2 regions of the Paenibacillus sp. GCM10027630 genome follow, and region 1 is predicted to be linked to the other one. Evidence: riboswitches for the same ligand, from Rfam matches in the RefSeq annotation. Region 1 holds a riboswitch; the other holds the start of a gene.
What was found. A riboswitch is a leader RNA that binds a small molecule or an ion and turns the genes downstream of it on or off. The one in region 1 is predicted to bind thiamine pyrophosphate.
Positions count from the first base shown of each region.

Region 1 (7,981 bases):
AATCCCAATGCTCCACACAAACGTTGATGTATTGACTGCCTTCATATTTCTGCCCGTGAATGTGACCATGGATATTAACATAAGGCATATGCTTGTTCATATACATAGGCTCGTGAGACAGGAAGAAGAAGCCTCCATATACAATTGCATGCTCGCTCACTTCATCAAACCCTGCCTCAAGCCACCAACGTCTCGTTCTACCCCTGTCATGATTGCCCATAATTAAGCTTTTATAGCCGTTAAGCCTCGTCACAATGCCGGCGGTCTTTTCCTTGTTCAAAAAGGAGAAATCACCCAGATGATATACTTTATCCTCTTGGCGCACGACGGCATTCCATTTCTCAATCATCGTTTCGGTCATCTCTTCTGCGCTGGAGAATGGTCTCGATTCAAAATCAATAATAGAAGCATGACCAAAATGATGATCTGAAATCAAAAATACGTTCGACATAGGCAGCGCTCCTTTACTTTACGTGGGTTGGCCACATTTGACGATTATAGGACATATCCCAAAACATATATTCATAACGAGTCGTATTCTGGAAAATTTCCTCCAGCTTGGCTAGCTCAGCTTCGGATTTTCCTTCTGCTAATCGATCCATCAGACCTATGCACCAACGGGCCAAGGAACCGAATTCGTCCGAGCTGTACATGCTGATCCATTCTCCATAAAATTCATGCTCGGAGGAGCCTGGTATTTGATTCAGCTCTTTGCCGATCTCCCAATAGCTCCACATGCATGGAAGCAACGCTGCAGTCAGGTCGGCGAGCGAACCATTCTGTGCAACATGAAGCATATAGTGGGAATAAGCCAATGTAATAGGAGAAGGTTTAGCCTGCTCCAGCTCTTCCTTCGAAATATCGAATTTAGCGGCATAGGCGCGGTGAAGGGACATTTCTTCATTCAGCGTGGAGTCCAAAAGTGCAGCAAATTTCCCCATCGTTTCGAGGTCATCCGCTTTTATCGCCCCTAATGCAAACAGCTTAGCATAATCAATTAAATACAAATAGTCCTGGATCATGTAAAAACGGAATTTTTCCTTATCCAAAGTCCCTTTACCCAGCTCCTGTACAAAAGGATGCTCGTAGGTTTGACGCCATTCCAGGTGGAACTTCTCCAATAAATGCTCGGTAAATTTCATGCTGCTTCCTCCAAATTCATTTTCATTTTTCACTGTTAAACGTAGCTGTGCAGCTGATTATTTGCTCGTATGACCCCACTCATAAATAAACTTCAGAATGACCTTGGTGTAATTCACCAGCTGCTCAATGGAAACCTGCTCATTGACTGAATGCGCATTTCGTAAATCTCCAGGCCCATATATGGCCGCTGGGATGCCTGCATCTCCGAACCAGCCTCCATCCGTTACAGTGGGCGATACATCGACAATCGCTTGTTCACGAATTATGCTTTCATGTGAGCTCATTAATACAAGCACAGCGGGATGATTCGAGTCTACTTCCAGCGAAGGGAAGATTTCACCACGGTCCTCAATCATCGAAGAGCCTCCCCATTCAAACTGCGGCGGATTTTCTCTTAGCCATATATCACCTTGGGCCACCTGTAGAAGATGCGCTTCAATTTCCTTCGCGACCTGCTCATAGGTTTCATTCGGGTAAAAATGGACGGTAATCCACAGCCGGCATTCATCGGCAATAAAAGCAGCATGCCTTCCTCCCTCAATGACAGCAGGATTGATCGTATTGGTTCCTGGGGCATACCCCGGGTAGCTTTTCATGACCGCCCAGTGCCTTTCCAATTCCTGAAGCCCCTGAATGATTTTCATCATTTTCTCAATCGCACTTGCGCCAAACAGCTTGCCTCCCGGATGAATCATGCTTTTTCTGGTGGCATCATGGAAGGTCTGCTTGCTTTTGACAGTAATCCAACCGGTTATAACGCCGCCCTGACCTTGAATATGCAAGTCACTCGTATCGACCACAACTGCAAAATCCGCGCTATAGCCGCGTTTGCAGCATTCCAGCGTTCCTGCTTCTCCTACTTCCTCACCAATTACGGATTGAAATGTGAGGTCTCCCGGCAGCTCGATACCGGCTTCATGCAGCAGTTGAATAGCAAACAACGCACCAGCCAGACCACCTTTCATATCCGAAGCGCCGCGCCCGATGATAACCCCGTCTCTTACTATCGGCGTGAACGGCTCCTTTTCCCAAGGCTCATCCTCATTAACCTCCGCTACATCCACATGGCCGTTAATAATAAGACTTTTATAAGCATCCCCTGCCTGCCCCTTTAAGACGCCAACGACATTAGGATCTCCCGGATACACATCCCATTTATCTATAGCAAAGCCCTTCTCTTGTAAAAAAGAGGCGATAAACTGCTGGGCTTCCTCCGTATTTCGTGCAGGCGGCGCCGGTGTACGGAATTGAATCAGGCGCTCTAGCAGACCGATCAGCTCATCTTGACAAGCATCCACTTGACGGATCAACAGGTCCAGCTTCTCATTCATACCATGTTCCCCTCTCTCAATGCTTTGCTATACAAAAGCGATTACTCTGAGCGTTCGTTGAATGCTTACGTTAGTACACGCACAACGGCAAATAAACCGCTTCCGAATGAAAGCGGCTAACTGCACAGACATTCCCCATACAAGTTAAGCCACTTCCCTTCGCCGGCATTATCCGGATCAGGTGTTGAAGGGTTAAGACTTTAGGTCGTCTCTCTCAGCTTAAACAGCACCCCTAGTGTTCAGTAAATATTCAATTGCGGTTATTCAAATAGTACCATATGATGGCTTGCTAACTCAAACTCCAGCCTTCTCTAACATTTACTTAATTCCCGAATGAATGAAGCTGTTCATAAACTGGCGCTGGAACAACAGAAATCCGACCATTAGCGGGGCAATAACCAGCAGTGTAGCTGCACTGACCTCCGTCCACTGGGCGCCAATCTCATAGGACTGAGCGAATATCGCGAGTCCCACGGTCAAAGGCCTGTTTTCAACAGAGTTCGTAACGATAAGAGGCCACAAAAAGTTGTTCCAATGAGTACTGACCGAGATGAGTCCAAACGCAATATAGGAGGGGCGGGACAATGGAAAATAAATTTTCCAAAGAATTTGCCACTTGGAGTAGCCCTCTATCATGGCGGCTTCGTCCAGCTCCGGCGGGATTGTCATGAACATTTGACGCAGCAGGAAAATGCCAAAAGCCGAAGCGAAATAAGGTATCATAATGCCAAGCTTCGTGTCGAGCAGCGACAATTCCTTCAGCACCGTGTAATTCGGAAAAATGAGCACATCCGCCGGCACCATAATTTGCACGAGAAACAGCAGAAACACCAAGCTTTTGGCATAAAATTTAACCCGGGCAAAAGCAAAAGCAGCCATTGTAGCAGTAAGCATTTGCATACCAAAGATACAGACTACGATAATGATGGTATTGATGTAGTATTGGGCGAATGGCGCAGCAGACCACACGGTAGCAAAATTTTGGAGTGTGAACTCCAGCGAGAACGATGGCGAAAGCGCGATCTGCTTGGGACGGAATGCCGTCACCGTCATCCAAAGCAGCGGCACAAGCCATAATGCAGCGAATATATATAGGAGCCAGCGGCTAATGTTCAATTTCGATAGCAGCATAAGAATCGCCTTTCTTAATGATAATGAATTTTTTTATCCAAACCGAAGAAATTCAAAGCGGCGAACAGCAGCAGAACCGCTATCATCACCACAGTCAAGGTAGAGGCTACGCCCTGATCCCAGAAGCTGAAGGCCGTTTCATAAATATAATAAAGCAGCAGATTACTCGCATTGTTCGGCCCGCCTTTGGTCATGATCATCAAATGATCTACCAGCTTGAACGAGTTGGTCAATGCCACAATAGTTACAAACAAGGTAGTAGGCATCAGCAGCGGAAACGTAATTTTGCGAAAAACCGTCCAGCGGCCTACGCCGTCCACATGTGCCGATTCGTATAAATCAGGAGAAATATTTTGCAGCCCTGCCAAGTAAAATATCATGAAATAGCCGGCTTCCTTCCATATCACCATAAAGACCATAGCCCACATAACCATCTGAGGTGATCCGAGCCAGTTGATATCGCCTGCACTGAAGCTTTTCATCACTCTGCTCAGCAATCCATACTGGGGTGTATAAATAAACAGCCAAATATTTGCAACAGCAATCATAGGTATCATAGTAGGGTAGAAAAAGGCAGTACGTACCATACCAGTCCCCCTAAGCGCTTTGTTGGCGAAAATCGCCATCAGTATGGCAAGCGCTATCGAGGTTGGCACCGTTCCGAGCGCAAACCAGAAATTGTTGTACATGACCTTCCAAAAGATCGCGTCATCCATCAGGTTGGAGTAATTGTCCAAGCCTATGAACAGCGGCACCTGAGTGGCCAAATCAGCTTGGTAGAGACTTAAGCGGATCGTCTTGGCAATCGGGTAAAAGGTGAACAGGAATAAAAAAATTAACGAAGGCAGCAGCAGCAGCCATGCAAAAACGTTCGTTTTCCAAAGATTTAATTTTGTGACGCCCAAGGGGGAGCCTCCTTCTTACATGAATGTCTTAATCCCACTATCAAAAGTATCGATCCCGTTAAGAAAAAAAGAGGAGCACATCCCGGGCTGGTGTTACAAATGGCATTTAATCAAGCTTCAGCCACACCTATCCGCCGTGCTCCCCCAATTCATCAAAAATAATTATTTATTAAATGGAGCCAAAGCTTTATCCGCTTCTTCCTGTGCTTTTTGCAAAGCCTCGGCAGGAGTCAATGTGCCTGTCAGTACAGCCTGTACCTGGTCATTCAATGTTTTCATAACTTTACCGTTATTATGGGTGGATAGCTCAGCCGATGCGTATTGAAGCTGATCGCGGGCCACAAGAGCTGCCGGAAAATCAGCGGCATATTTCTTCATGCGGTCGGTTTCATAAGCCGATTTCTTCACAGCTACATAGCCTGTATCGATACTCCATTGCGCTGCGCGTTCCGTTTCAGTCATGAACTTCACAAACTTCCAAGCCGCTTCCTGCTTCTTCTTGTCAATATCCTTAAAGATATAGAAGTTGCCTCCACCTGTCGGGCTGCCAAAGTTTTTATTTTTGGGAAGGAAGCCTACGCCAAAGTCGAATTTGGCATTCTTCTTAACATTAGACAGGTTTCCGGTCGTATGGTACATCATCGCTGTTTTACCTTCCAGGAAGTCGGACGGCACGGTTCCCCAATCCGTAACTCCCTCAGGCATCGATTTGTCCTTCTTGGACAAGTCGCTCCAATATTGCATGCCCTCTACATTTTCAGGTGTGTTGAACATGACCTTTTTGCCATCCTCAGTCATCAGGTTTTTACCGTTTTGCAGAGCAAAGGTTTGCAGCATCCAGTATCCGTAGCCCGTTACAGGGATCTCCAGACCCCAAGTGCCGTTCTTGGTCAGTTTCTTGGCGTAATCCTTCATTTCTGCCCAGGTTTGCGGCGCTTTTTCCGGGTCCAATCCCGCTTCCTTGAACAGTGCTTTGTTATAATAAAGAACGATAGTGCTTCGTTGGAAAGGAATGCTGTATGTATTGCCCCCGGTTTGAGAGTTGGACATAAACGCCGGGTAAAAATCAGAAAGGTACTTATCTCCGCCCTCTTTAGCGATAAAATCATTTAAAGGAATAATGGCATTCATATCCAGTAAGCTGAACAGCTCTGTCGATTGCAGTACAGCCACATCAGGGGGCTGCTTGCTTTGTACTCCAGCTTGCGTCTTCACAGCGGTATCTGCGTAGCTGCCTGTGTAAACAGGCTTAACGGTAATATTGGGGTTCTGCGCCGTAAAATCTTTGGCCATAAGCTCAATAGTAGATGTCAAAGGGCCTCCAACTGCAATTGGGTAATAGAAGGTCAGCTCGATTTTCTCTTCTGCCTTGGTTTCTGCAGGAGCTGCTGCCGGTGCAGCCGTGTTAGGGACGGAAGCCGTTTTGCCGCAAGCCGCAAGTGTGGTGCAGCATAATGCGATACTAATCATTTTGGATGTAAGGGAACGCATGGAATTCTCTCCTTTAAAAGTAGTTTGGTATGCAGTCTTGCTCCACTGCTTGCAATTCCACTCTAACAGATGAATGTAAAGCGGCGATTACAGCAGTGTGAAGCAAGTATAAATAAATCGTCAGTTTGCTTGGTACATCAGCACGAAATCATTCAACGAAGCCCATACATAATCCGGTTTAATGGGAGATAGCTTCACATCGTGCTCAGAGGTGACTCCTGTAAGCACTAAAGCTGTACGAAGACCGTTGTTGGCACCGAACAAAATGTCGGTCTCCAGCCTGTCGCCTACCATCAAACAACGCTCGCCAGGAAGCCCGCTTCTCTCCAGCACCTTCGTACCGTAGTACTTCGATGGCTTGCCGATAACCGCTGTCGCAGTAACACAGCTCGCTGTTTCAATCGCTTTAACCATCGACCAGGTGTCAGGGATGAGATCGCCGACGACGGGGCAATTCGGGTCAGGATTAGCTGCTATCAGAGCCGCTCCATTGCGCACGGCCTTCATCGCTTGATGCAGCTTGTCGTAGTGGAAGCTCATGTCCATGCCAACAAGCACATGGGTAGCTGCCAGCGGATCCGTCGTATGCTGAAGCTCTTGCTCCTCGAGTTCGTGGACTAGCGCCAGCTCTCCGACCACGAACACAACAGGCTCTTGGTGGCTTTCTCGCAAGTAAAGCGCCGAGGTGAATGCCGCCGTAATGATCTCCTCCAGATGCACCTCCAGGCCAAGCTTCTGCAGACGAGTCTGGCATTCTCTTCTCGTTCGTGTTGTTGTATTGGTGAGGAACAGGATCTTCTTGTCTGCTTGACGCAATACCTCAAGAGTTTCCAGAACACCCGGAAGCAGTTGCTCTTCCAGCAGAACCGTTCCGTCCAAGTCAAAAAAATAGCCCTCAAAATCGATCACATCCGGCAATGTCTGTGCCCCTCCTGTAAACAAGAATATTCGGCTTACCTGTCCTTAACGGACCGTATCGTTCGACTCTATGCTACAAAACATCTAGCTGCAAAACTTGTACCAACTGAATAACAGCACAAAAAACCCTCTATCCATCAAACGGATGCACTCGCCTAAACAGGCTGTCCGTCTGCTGCATAAAAGGGTTTTCTCCTCATCTCGTACCCTTGTTATCCAATTGTTACTTACTCCATTACTATAACAACCGAATGTTATCTTACGATCAACTACGCGTGAATATTTTGTAAATGTTCCAGAGGTAACCTGTTAAGTTTCATTAATTGGATTCGTTAAAGTTCATAATGATCCCACCTAAAAAAACTGCCTGGCTCTCAATGTACATACAGAGAGCCAGGCAATTTTTTATTAGAGCATACAGCTGCTAATTAATAAAGTTTACTTTGCTTAAAAACCGTTTCAACAATACGGCAGATTGTGCACGAGTCGCGTGGCTGCCTGATTCCAAGGTATCAACTGTCATTCCGTTCATCAGTCCTGACTGAATCGCTGCAGCTATCTCGGTTTTCGCCCAAACGATTTTGCCTGCATCCTTGAAAGGTGCCAGAATATCCCCAAGCTTATTTTGGGCTTGGATCATACCTGCATCAACACCCGCATAAGTCATTGCGCGAATGATCATCGCCGCCTGTTCCTCACGCGTGATTTCCTTATTCGGACGGAATGTACCGTCTTCATAACCGCTTATAATGCCTGCGGACACAGCTGTTGCTACCGCTTCAGCATACCAGTCAGCATCTTTTACATCGCTGAAGCTTGCTTTAATAGCCGCAGGATCCATTGCTAAGGAACGGACCAGAAGGGCTGCAAATTCTGCCCGAGTGATAGAGCGGTCCGCTTCGAAGCGGCTGTCGCTCACTCCATCAACGACAAGCTTATTCGCTAACAGCTCAATATCTTCCTTGGCCCAGTGATTCGCCAGATCAGCGAAGGTTTTGTTATTTTCAACTACGGTATACACACTGTTTCCATTACGCTTCATTATAGCTGTCGTAATCCCGT
Region 1 is NZ_JBHTGY010000010.1:220,905-228,885, reverse strand. It holds gene ACFQ0C_RS05885 (phosphoesterase) at 1-451, opposite strand, end outside; gene tenA (thiaminase II) at 465-1,142, opposite strand; gene ACFQ0C_RS05875 (acetylornithine deacetylase) at 1,200-2,474, opposite strand; TPP riboswitch at 2,612-2,718, opposite strand; gene ACFQ0C_RS05870 (carbohydrate ABC transporter permease) at 2,793-3,605, opposite strand; gene ACFQ0C_RS05865 (carbohydrate ABC transporter permease) at 3,620-4,510, opposite strand; gene ACFQ0C_RS05860 (ABC transporter substrate-binding protein) at 4,673-6,001, opposite strand; gene ACFQ0C_RS05855 (HAD-IIA family hydrolase) at 6,122-6,910, opposite strand; gene ACFQ0C_RS05850 (glycerophosphodiester phosphodiesterase family protein) at 7,344-7,981, opposite strand, start outside.

Region 2 (7,981 bases), on a different contig from region 1:
TCCCTTACAACTCCAAGTGGAATGGCCTCCTCTTCCTCACACTGCAAACAAATATAGTTTACTGCTTCTTTGTTCAGCAGGTAATTGCTTGGGGACTTCTTCTTCTTTTTCTTCTCGGGTTTTCGTTTCTTTGATACCGGTGACATCTCGAATCATCCTTTCTAATACAGCTTTTGTATTTCTACATGTCGCGTACTTTATGACAAGTTGCCCGTTCTCTAGACAGACTTCTCCCTTGTAATCATAATAACACTCGCATTTCGGACAGACATTGGATCTTTTCCTGTATGCTCCTTCACCTTCTCGCTCCATGTTTTGCGTCGCAGCACCCGTTTTGCTTTTACGATCCACTTTCTGGCTTCCTTTTGCCATGCCGTTACTAGCTTCTTGCTTAGACTTTTTGTCCGTCTTGAATACACGCCATAGTGCCTAATCGTCTTGAATTGTTCATCCGGAATATGACGAATCACTCGTGCAATAAATTCTTCCACACTTACCGTTTCGCTCTTTTCTTTCCCGTCCGTTTTGTCCGTATACCGAAATGTTACGAATTCACCATCATACGCCTCGATCCGACTCACCGCAATCGCAGGTCGACGCATATAACGGCCAATGTAACTCAGTTGTGTCTTCACATCCCCTTTCTGTTTCGGGGCATGCACATAGAAGCCTGCTTCATTATTAGAATAGGCTTTCTGTAACAACGGTTGCACCTTTTTCTTTTCCTCCAAACTCAACTGCTTCCGAATCAGCTTCAAAACCACCGTCTGCCATTGTTTTCTTAACATCTCGAATGGGATGTAATCCTTGGCCGGTTTCCACTCCCCGTTCTTCCCCATCCCTCCCATCGTCACTAGCATATGAATATGAGGGTTGAAATTCAGCCTTGATCCGAATGTGTGTAGCCCCGCAATGACTCCTGGCGTTACTATGTATTTCTTTTCAAAATACTCCTTGATTAACCGTACTCCCTCATCCCTAAAGGGTTTGAACCAATCCCGATGTTTCAGGAATAGAGTTCGTAGACCCTCGTCTATCGTTAGGATGACATGTCGGTGATTCACCTGAAATACGTCCTCTGTCAACATACGACTCCACTCTTCCGTTTCACCACAAGAGCATGTCGTACAGAAGCGCCCTTTGCAACGATACGGCACCATCTTCAAGTCATGGCATCCTTCGCAGACCATCAGTTTGAATCCCTTTTTGGGTTACCGCAGTCTCGAAACTTTTCAATTTCTTTGAGTACTACTGATCGTATGTTCTTTCCATGCTTGGTTACAAAGGCTTCCCAGTGCCTGTGCTCATCAAAGAAGATCCGGTGTAGGATGTCCTGTTTCATATCCTTACTTTAGCAAAAAAATTAAAAAGGGGGAACCTCCGGTTCCACCCCAAAAAACTTATACTTTCTATAATGTTAAGAAAAGCTTCTATTCGAAGCCCTATCGATGAAGATACATTCGTGTCTTAAAGGTAGCTTTTCTTGCAATATCAGAATTGTTCAGCTCTGCTGAAAACTTATTAATTCTGATCTGATATTATAAGAAAAAAGCAGCCCTTCAAAAGATTGAGGAGCTGCTTCTTATTATATCATTCGTAAATCGGCCATGCCTCTAACTTGTAAGCCATATCCCAAAATTTGTACTCATAATGGCTGCTTATAATAAAATGCTTCTTCATCCGCTCACGGTCTGCTGCCGTAACCTGCTCTGCAATTGTATCCAGACGATCGATTTGCTCCTGTACCAGCTCACGGAACCATTCGCCTCCATAGGCGTTGATCCATTCCTGATAGATCGGTTCGCTAGAAGTAACTCCTTGCAATCGCTCACCAATCTCATAATAAAGCCAATAGCATGGTAAAATGACTGCCACAATATCCCCCAAATGTCCTGCATTAGCAACGCGCAGCATATGGGAAGTATACGCATAAGCCGTAGGTGACGGTTCGAATGCCGCTTTCTCTGCCTCACTGATACCCAAACGTTTAGCAAAGTTCTCATGTAACGACAGCTCTGCATTGTATGTTCCCTGTACATGAGCAGCCATCCGGTTAGAGTCTGACAGATCCGTCGCTTTAGCTGCCCCCAGTGCCTGAACACGTGCAAATTGAGCCAAATAATAAGCATCATTCAATAAATAATGACGGAATTTAACTAACGGCAGCGTACCGTCGGCAATCCCTTGAACGAATGGATGCTCGAAGCTAGCGTTCCAGCTAGCATCTACGGCTTGACGGAGCTCCTGTGAAAATTTCATAATCGGTTCCTCCTTAATGATTCTCGTATGAAAGCTTGCTTGAAAGACTTAAATAACCTTATAGCGGACGTCGCCGATATGGAAATAAGGAAAGTGCTGCCCTGCATACATGGCAGCCCATACCGCTGCTGCCAAATACAGCAGCAGCAGCAAGTCACGCATCGAGAAGCCGATGCGGTAATAATACGTGCGCCCGCGCGCTGAAGAGAAGCGCTTCGCTTCCATCGCTACGGCGATGCGCTGGGCGCGCCGAATGCTCTGCGCCAGCAGCGGGATCGCGTACAGCCGCAGCGTTTCATAGACGCTGCCGATCCCAACGCGACGCTTCACGCCGCGCACCTTCAGCGCCATCCGCAGCATCCGAAACTCATCCGCCATAATCGGCATAAGCCGCAGGGCGGCCATGAAGCTGTAGGCGTATTTCGCCGGCAGCTTGCACTGCTGCATCAAGGAATAGAACATGGCCACCGGCTTGGTAGTGAGCGCAAACATCAGCCCCATCAAGGCCATGTTGATTGTTTTCAAGCCAATATGCATGCCGCGGAAGAAGCTCTCCTCTGTAATATGCACGAGTCCGATACGCAGCCAAGTTGTATCTCCTTTTCCGAACATCATCATGGAAATAGAAGAGGATACAAATAATAGTCCGAAAGGTAGAAACATAAGCAGTAATCGAGGCATCGGATGCCCCGAGAACAATAGAAGCAGCAAGAGCTGGGCCGCAGTAATGTTGATCAATACATTAATATTATCGATTAGCAGCACAATGAAGAACATTCCTATTGATAAGAGCAGCTTCAAGCTCGGATTTACCCTATGCAGCCATGTTTCTTCGAAAGCAAACACGTAACACCTCACCCCGCTTCCTTTTACACCATTTAATGAAGTATTTCAGTCGGCTCCAGGTCGCCCATTCTCATATATCCCGCAGCCTTCAAATAGGCATCAGGCTCCATATTTAAGGTCAACACACCGCTTTCTATAACCCATACTCGCGTGGAAAAATACCGAACGATTTCCATATCATGCGTCACCATAATAATAGAAGCTCCCTGTCTCCGCCAGCCTTCAAGCTTCTCCAGTATGGCAAATGTATTCGCCGCATCCTGCCCGAATGTCGGCTCATCGAGAAGCACTAATCGCTGCCGTTTACTCATCGCTGTAGCTACACTCAATCTCCGCTTCTGTCCTAGCGACAGCTGGTAGGGATGCTGGGCCTTCTTATCTTGAAGGCCAAATTCAATGAGCAGTTCTTCGGTAAGCTTCGCAGCATCGGCTAAGCCGTCTCTACGAAATCCGAAGGCAGCCTCGTCATACACGGAGTTGGTTACGAATTGCATCTCCGGATTTTGAAACACATAGGCGGCATCATCCGCCACATCCTTGAAGCCCTTCACGCTGCGGCCGATTATTTCATAGCCGCCCGAAGTGGGAAGCAGCTGCATCAGAGACTGCAGCAGCGTGCTTTTTCCCGCTCCGTTGCCGCCGATAACGGCCACCCACTCGCCGGCACCCAAGCGAAGATCCGTAACGCGGATCTTCGCTTCCCGGCTGCGAGCCCTGCCGTGATATCCGGCGAAGTCGCGCAGCGATAACAAGCCCTGGCCGGCATCAGCCTGCTCGCCGCCCAGCTGCTTCGCAGCATCGGCCGCTGACTGATTGACATCGGCAGGCAGCTTGCTTCTATTATTCAGCAGCGCTTGATATACAGGACTCGAGGCGTAATCCTCCCATACGCCAGGATACCAAATTCCATATTGCTGAAGCTCAGCTTTAAATTCAGCAAAAATTTGCGTTGGTGAGCCGTCTGCAATTACAACTCCATCACTATTGAATAAAACAACCCGATCGACAAATTCAATCACTTCATCTATTTTGTGTTCTACGATGATGACCGTCTTGTCTTTTCCGACTTTTTTGATCGTTTCCCATACCTGCTTGGTTCCTTCAGGGTCCAGCAGCGCCGTAGGCTCATCCAGAAATAAAACCTCCGGCTTCAACGCAAGTATCGAAGCAATTGCCAACCGCTGCTTCATGCCTTGCGACATCGATTGGATCGGCATATGCAGCTCCCTCAAATCGAGTCCTACTTGATGCAGCCCATCACTAATGCGCTCAGGCATTTCGTCTCTTGGAACTCCCAGATTCTCGAGTACGAAAGCCATCTCTTCATCAACAAATGGCATGCAAAATTGAGTATCCGGATCCTGAAACACATAACCCCAGGATGATGGTACCAAGATGCTGTCATATCGCACCGGGACATCAATCGCTCCCGGAATTAAACCGGTCAGCACCTGAAGCAATGTAGACTTGCCGCATCCGCTTGGTCCGAGCAGCAATACCTTTTGCCCGGATGGAACGGAAAATGATAGTTCATCAAACTGCAGCCCCTGACTTCCTGCAAATTTCAGCCGTAAACCGTTGACCGAGACCCCGATGCTCATTATTTCTTACGCTCCAGAGCGTCGTAATCGGCCCGGCTTGCCGGCCGAACCAATTGGGTAACACCGGTTGCTTCCAGCGCTTTAACCAACCAATATGCGCACAGTCCGGTAATAAAAATTCCACTAATCAACCGGAATACGAAATACAGCATCAAATTCCAAGTCTGCAAATCAATCAAATATCCTTTGAAGCCGTCAAAAATCAGCGATGCGGCCGCCGCTGCAATGCCGGCCAGGCAAGCCGTTGAGGCAGAGAAGCTGCGATACCTAAACAAGAAAAACACCAATTCGGCGCCCAGTCCTTGTGCAATCCCGTAAGTTAGCGCTTCGACGCCAAATTGGGAGCCTGTGAACAATTCTCCTGAAGCAGCGGCTATTTCGGCAAGCAGCGCAACACCGGGTTTGCGAATCAGCAGGAACGCAACCGTCGCTGCCATAAACCACACACCATAGATAAGCTGATCGAGCTGTAGACCCGCCAGCTTAACGACATTGTAGACATCCCCCCACAACCGGTAAATAATGCCGAATACAACTGCAATAACGATTGTGACCAAGATGTCGGTCAATTTTAAACCTTTGGACATGATACGGTTCACCCCTTCTTTATTCCATGATGTTAATCTGTACGGTACCCGATGGCTTTTTTGAATAAGCAAAAAAGACCACCTCCGTATTTAGAAGTGGTCTGCATGTTAGAATTCAATACACGCTTCAAACGCTCTCCACTTCCCTACGCTGGCGCAATCCAGATCAGGTTCAGAGGGTCTAGGATCTATTGATCCAATCTCAGCCTCGCGGCTCCCCTAGTGACATTTATCATATTAACATGCCTGTCAAAAAAGTCAACGGTAAAGTTGCAGCTCTTCCCCTACAAATTACCAGCCACAAATCGCATCATTGCTTCCTCATGGAAAGGCAGAGCTTCATGACCGTAATCAGGGTACAGCTTCAGCTCCTTCTCTCCCGCCAAATGATTGTATGCGGCAAAGCAGGTCGAAGGCGGACAGACGATATCCTGCAGCGTAATGGCCATCAAGGTTTTCGCCTTAATCCGTGAAGCCATATTCATCCCATCGAAATAGCTAAGGGTGCGGTATACCTGCTCTTCTTGAAGATGCTCGGGGTCGAACCGGCGAAACCAGTTTTTAATTTCCACATAAGGTCCGCCATTGTGCTGCTCCACTGCGCGGCGGAAATGGCATAAGTACGGATAATACGGCATCGCCAGCTTCGGCCTGTCATCGAGACCGGCTGCTGCGAGTGCGAGTCCTCCGCCCTGGCTTCCCCCGTATACAGCGATGCGGGATGCATCCACTTCCTGCTGAGAGCATACAAAGTCAATTGCACGAATGCAGTCCAAGTACACCTGCTTGTAATAATAAAGCTGCGGATCAAGAATCCCAAGCGTCATCCAACCCGAAATGCTCCCCTGCGGAAACGATGCTCCAACCGGCGTTGATCCACCCTGACCTCTCGCATCAATAGCCAATACAGCTATCCCCATAGAAGCCCAATGCAGCAATTCATGAGGATTTCCACGATTACCATTATATCCATGGTATTTCACAATAACCGGAAGCGATCCTTTTTCATGCTTTCCTGCAGGAATAACGTACCAGCCATGAACAGGCGTACCGTCAGCACCGTCATAAACGACATCGTAGATATGTATGGATTTTAAAGGATGATCCTCAACCAAGGTAGCTTTTGCATTCAGGGGGGCTGCCTTGGAGCTTTCTTTGGCCTCTTCCCAGAAGACATCGAAGTCCGCTTCAAGCGTTAATTCAGGCTTATAATCACGTAGCTGGGATAAGGGCATATCAACATTTGGCATGAATAACAACTCCTTAATAAAATATAAGCTCCCCCTAGGCACAGCAACGAATCGGAAGCTGCGGGGTTGTTTCTTTTTTTCTTGCGTTAGTGCGTGTTATATGTCAAGATATTTGATAAAACAACATTAAGAAGAAACAGGTGAGCCTAGAGCTATGATGAAATCTTTTTTCCGCTTGTTAACGGAGCTGTCCTCACGTAAATCGATCTCCCAAATAACAGGCGCGTTTGCAAAATCAAGAGCAAGCCGTGGCTTTATTCCGCGTTTTGCCAAAATATACGGTATCCGTTTGGAGGATGCTGAGAAGCAATGGACCGAATATACATCCTTGAATGATTTTTTTACAAGACGACTGAAGCAAGGACTTCGTTTGATAGACACGGCTCCACAAGCATTGGTCAGCCCGGTAGACGCCATGATTACAGGTATTGGCCATATCTCTGATGGCCTTATACTGAATGTCAAAGGCCAGGACTATACCGTGGAGGAGTTGCTTAATTATTCGCCGCGCACGGTCAATTACAAGAACGGCTTTTACTTTGTTCTTTATTTAAGCCCCACCGATTATCACCGGATTCACTCGCCAATTGCAGGCGATATTATTGAAAAAGAGCATGTTCCCGGCAAAGTATATCCGGTCAATGAATTCGGCCTTCGCCATATGCGCCGAGTATTGAGCCGCAACGAGCGATTAATCACTTACATGCAGCATGAAAAAAGCGAGCTTGCCGTAGTAAAGGTCGGCGCGATGAACGTTAGCAGTATTCAGTATGCATCTCCCTTGCCTGCTCATCTTGGCCGCGGTGATGAATTGGCCTTCTTCGAGTTCGGTTCGACTGTCGTACTGCTGCTGGAAACCGATACATTCGAAACCCGCAGCGACCTCCAGGTCGGCAGTAAGGTAAAAATGGGTGAAAAACTCGGCAGCATGAAATAATGCATTACTTGGGAAAAAGGAAGTTGCCTCCTGTGTCAGCAGGCGGCGGCTTCCTTTTTCTATTCATCCATAGCTGTTCGGTTGGAGCTGCCGGAAATCCCCGCCTTTATTTGCTTTTGCCGCCTCCAAAAAGGATCTTCAAAGCAAATCTAGGCAACACCAATTGCCTGCGCAGCCGCGAAGGCTGAGATAGCAGCCGGTATAACCATTCCAGGTTCAGCTTCTGCCATGCTACCGGCGCACGTTTAACCTTCCCGGCAAGAACATCAAGGCTTCCTCCAATGCCGAAGGCAACCTTTGCCTTAAGATCTTTTTTATACTTATAAATCCATTTCTCCGAATAAGGCGCTCCCATGGCTACCACCAGTATATCGGGCTTAGCAGCACCAATAGAAGCAACGACGCCTGCCTCTTCTTCTTTCCCAAAAAATCCGTTCTGTCTTCCGACTACACGTACACCAGGATATTGCTCAGCAATCACCTCGGATGCTTTCCGGCTCG
Region 2 is NZ_JBHTGY010000079.1:106-8,086, forward strand. It holds partial or broken gene ACFQ0C_RS31920 (hypothetical protein) at 1-146, opposite strand, end outside; partial or broken gene ACFQ0C_RS31925 (IS91 family transposase) at 37-1,342, opposite strand; gene tenA (thiaminase II) at 1,591-2,259, opposite strand; gene ACFQ0C_RS31935 (energy-coupling factor transporter transmembrane component T family protein) at 2,308-3,105, opposite strand; gene ACFQ0C_RS31940 (ABC transporter ATP-binding protein) at 3,138-4,706, opposite strand; gene ACFQ0C_RS31945 (ECF transporter S component) at 4,706-5,293, opposite strand; TPP riboswitch at 5,420-5,524, opposite strand; gene ACFQ0C_RS31950 (acetylxylan esterase) at 5,578-6,543, opposite strand; gene asd (archaetidylserine decarboxylase) at 6,698-7,480, shown strand; gene ACFQ0C_RS31960 (WecB/TagA/CpsF family glycosyltransferase) at 7,587-7,981, opposite strand, start outside.
Region 2: another riboswitch for thiamine pyrophosphate. It lies ahead of ACFQ0C_RS31945 (ECF transporter S component); the one in region 1 lies ahead of ACFQ0C_RS05875 (acetylornithine deacetylase).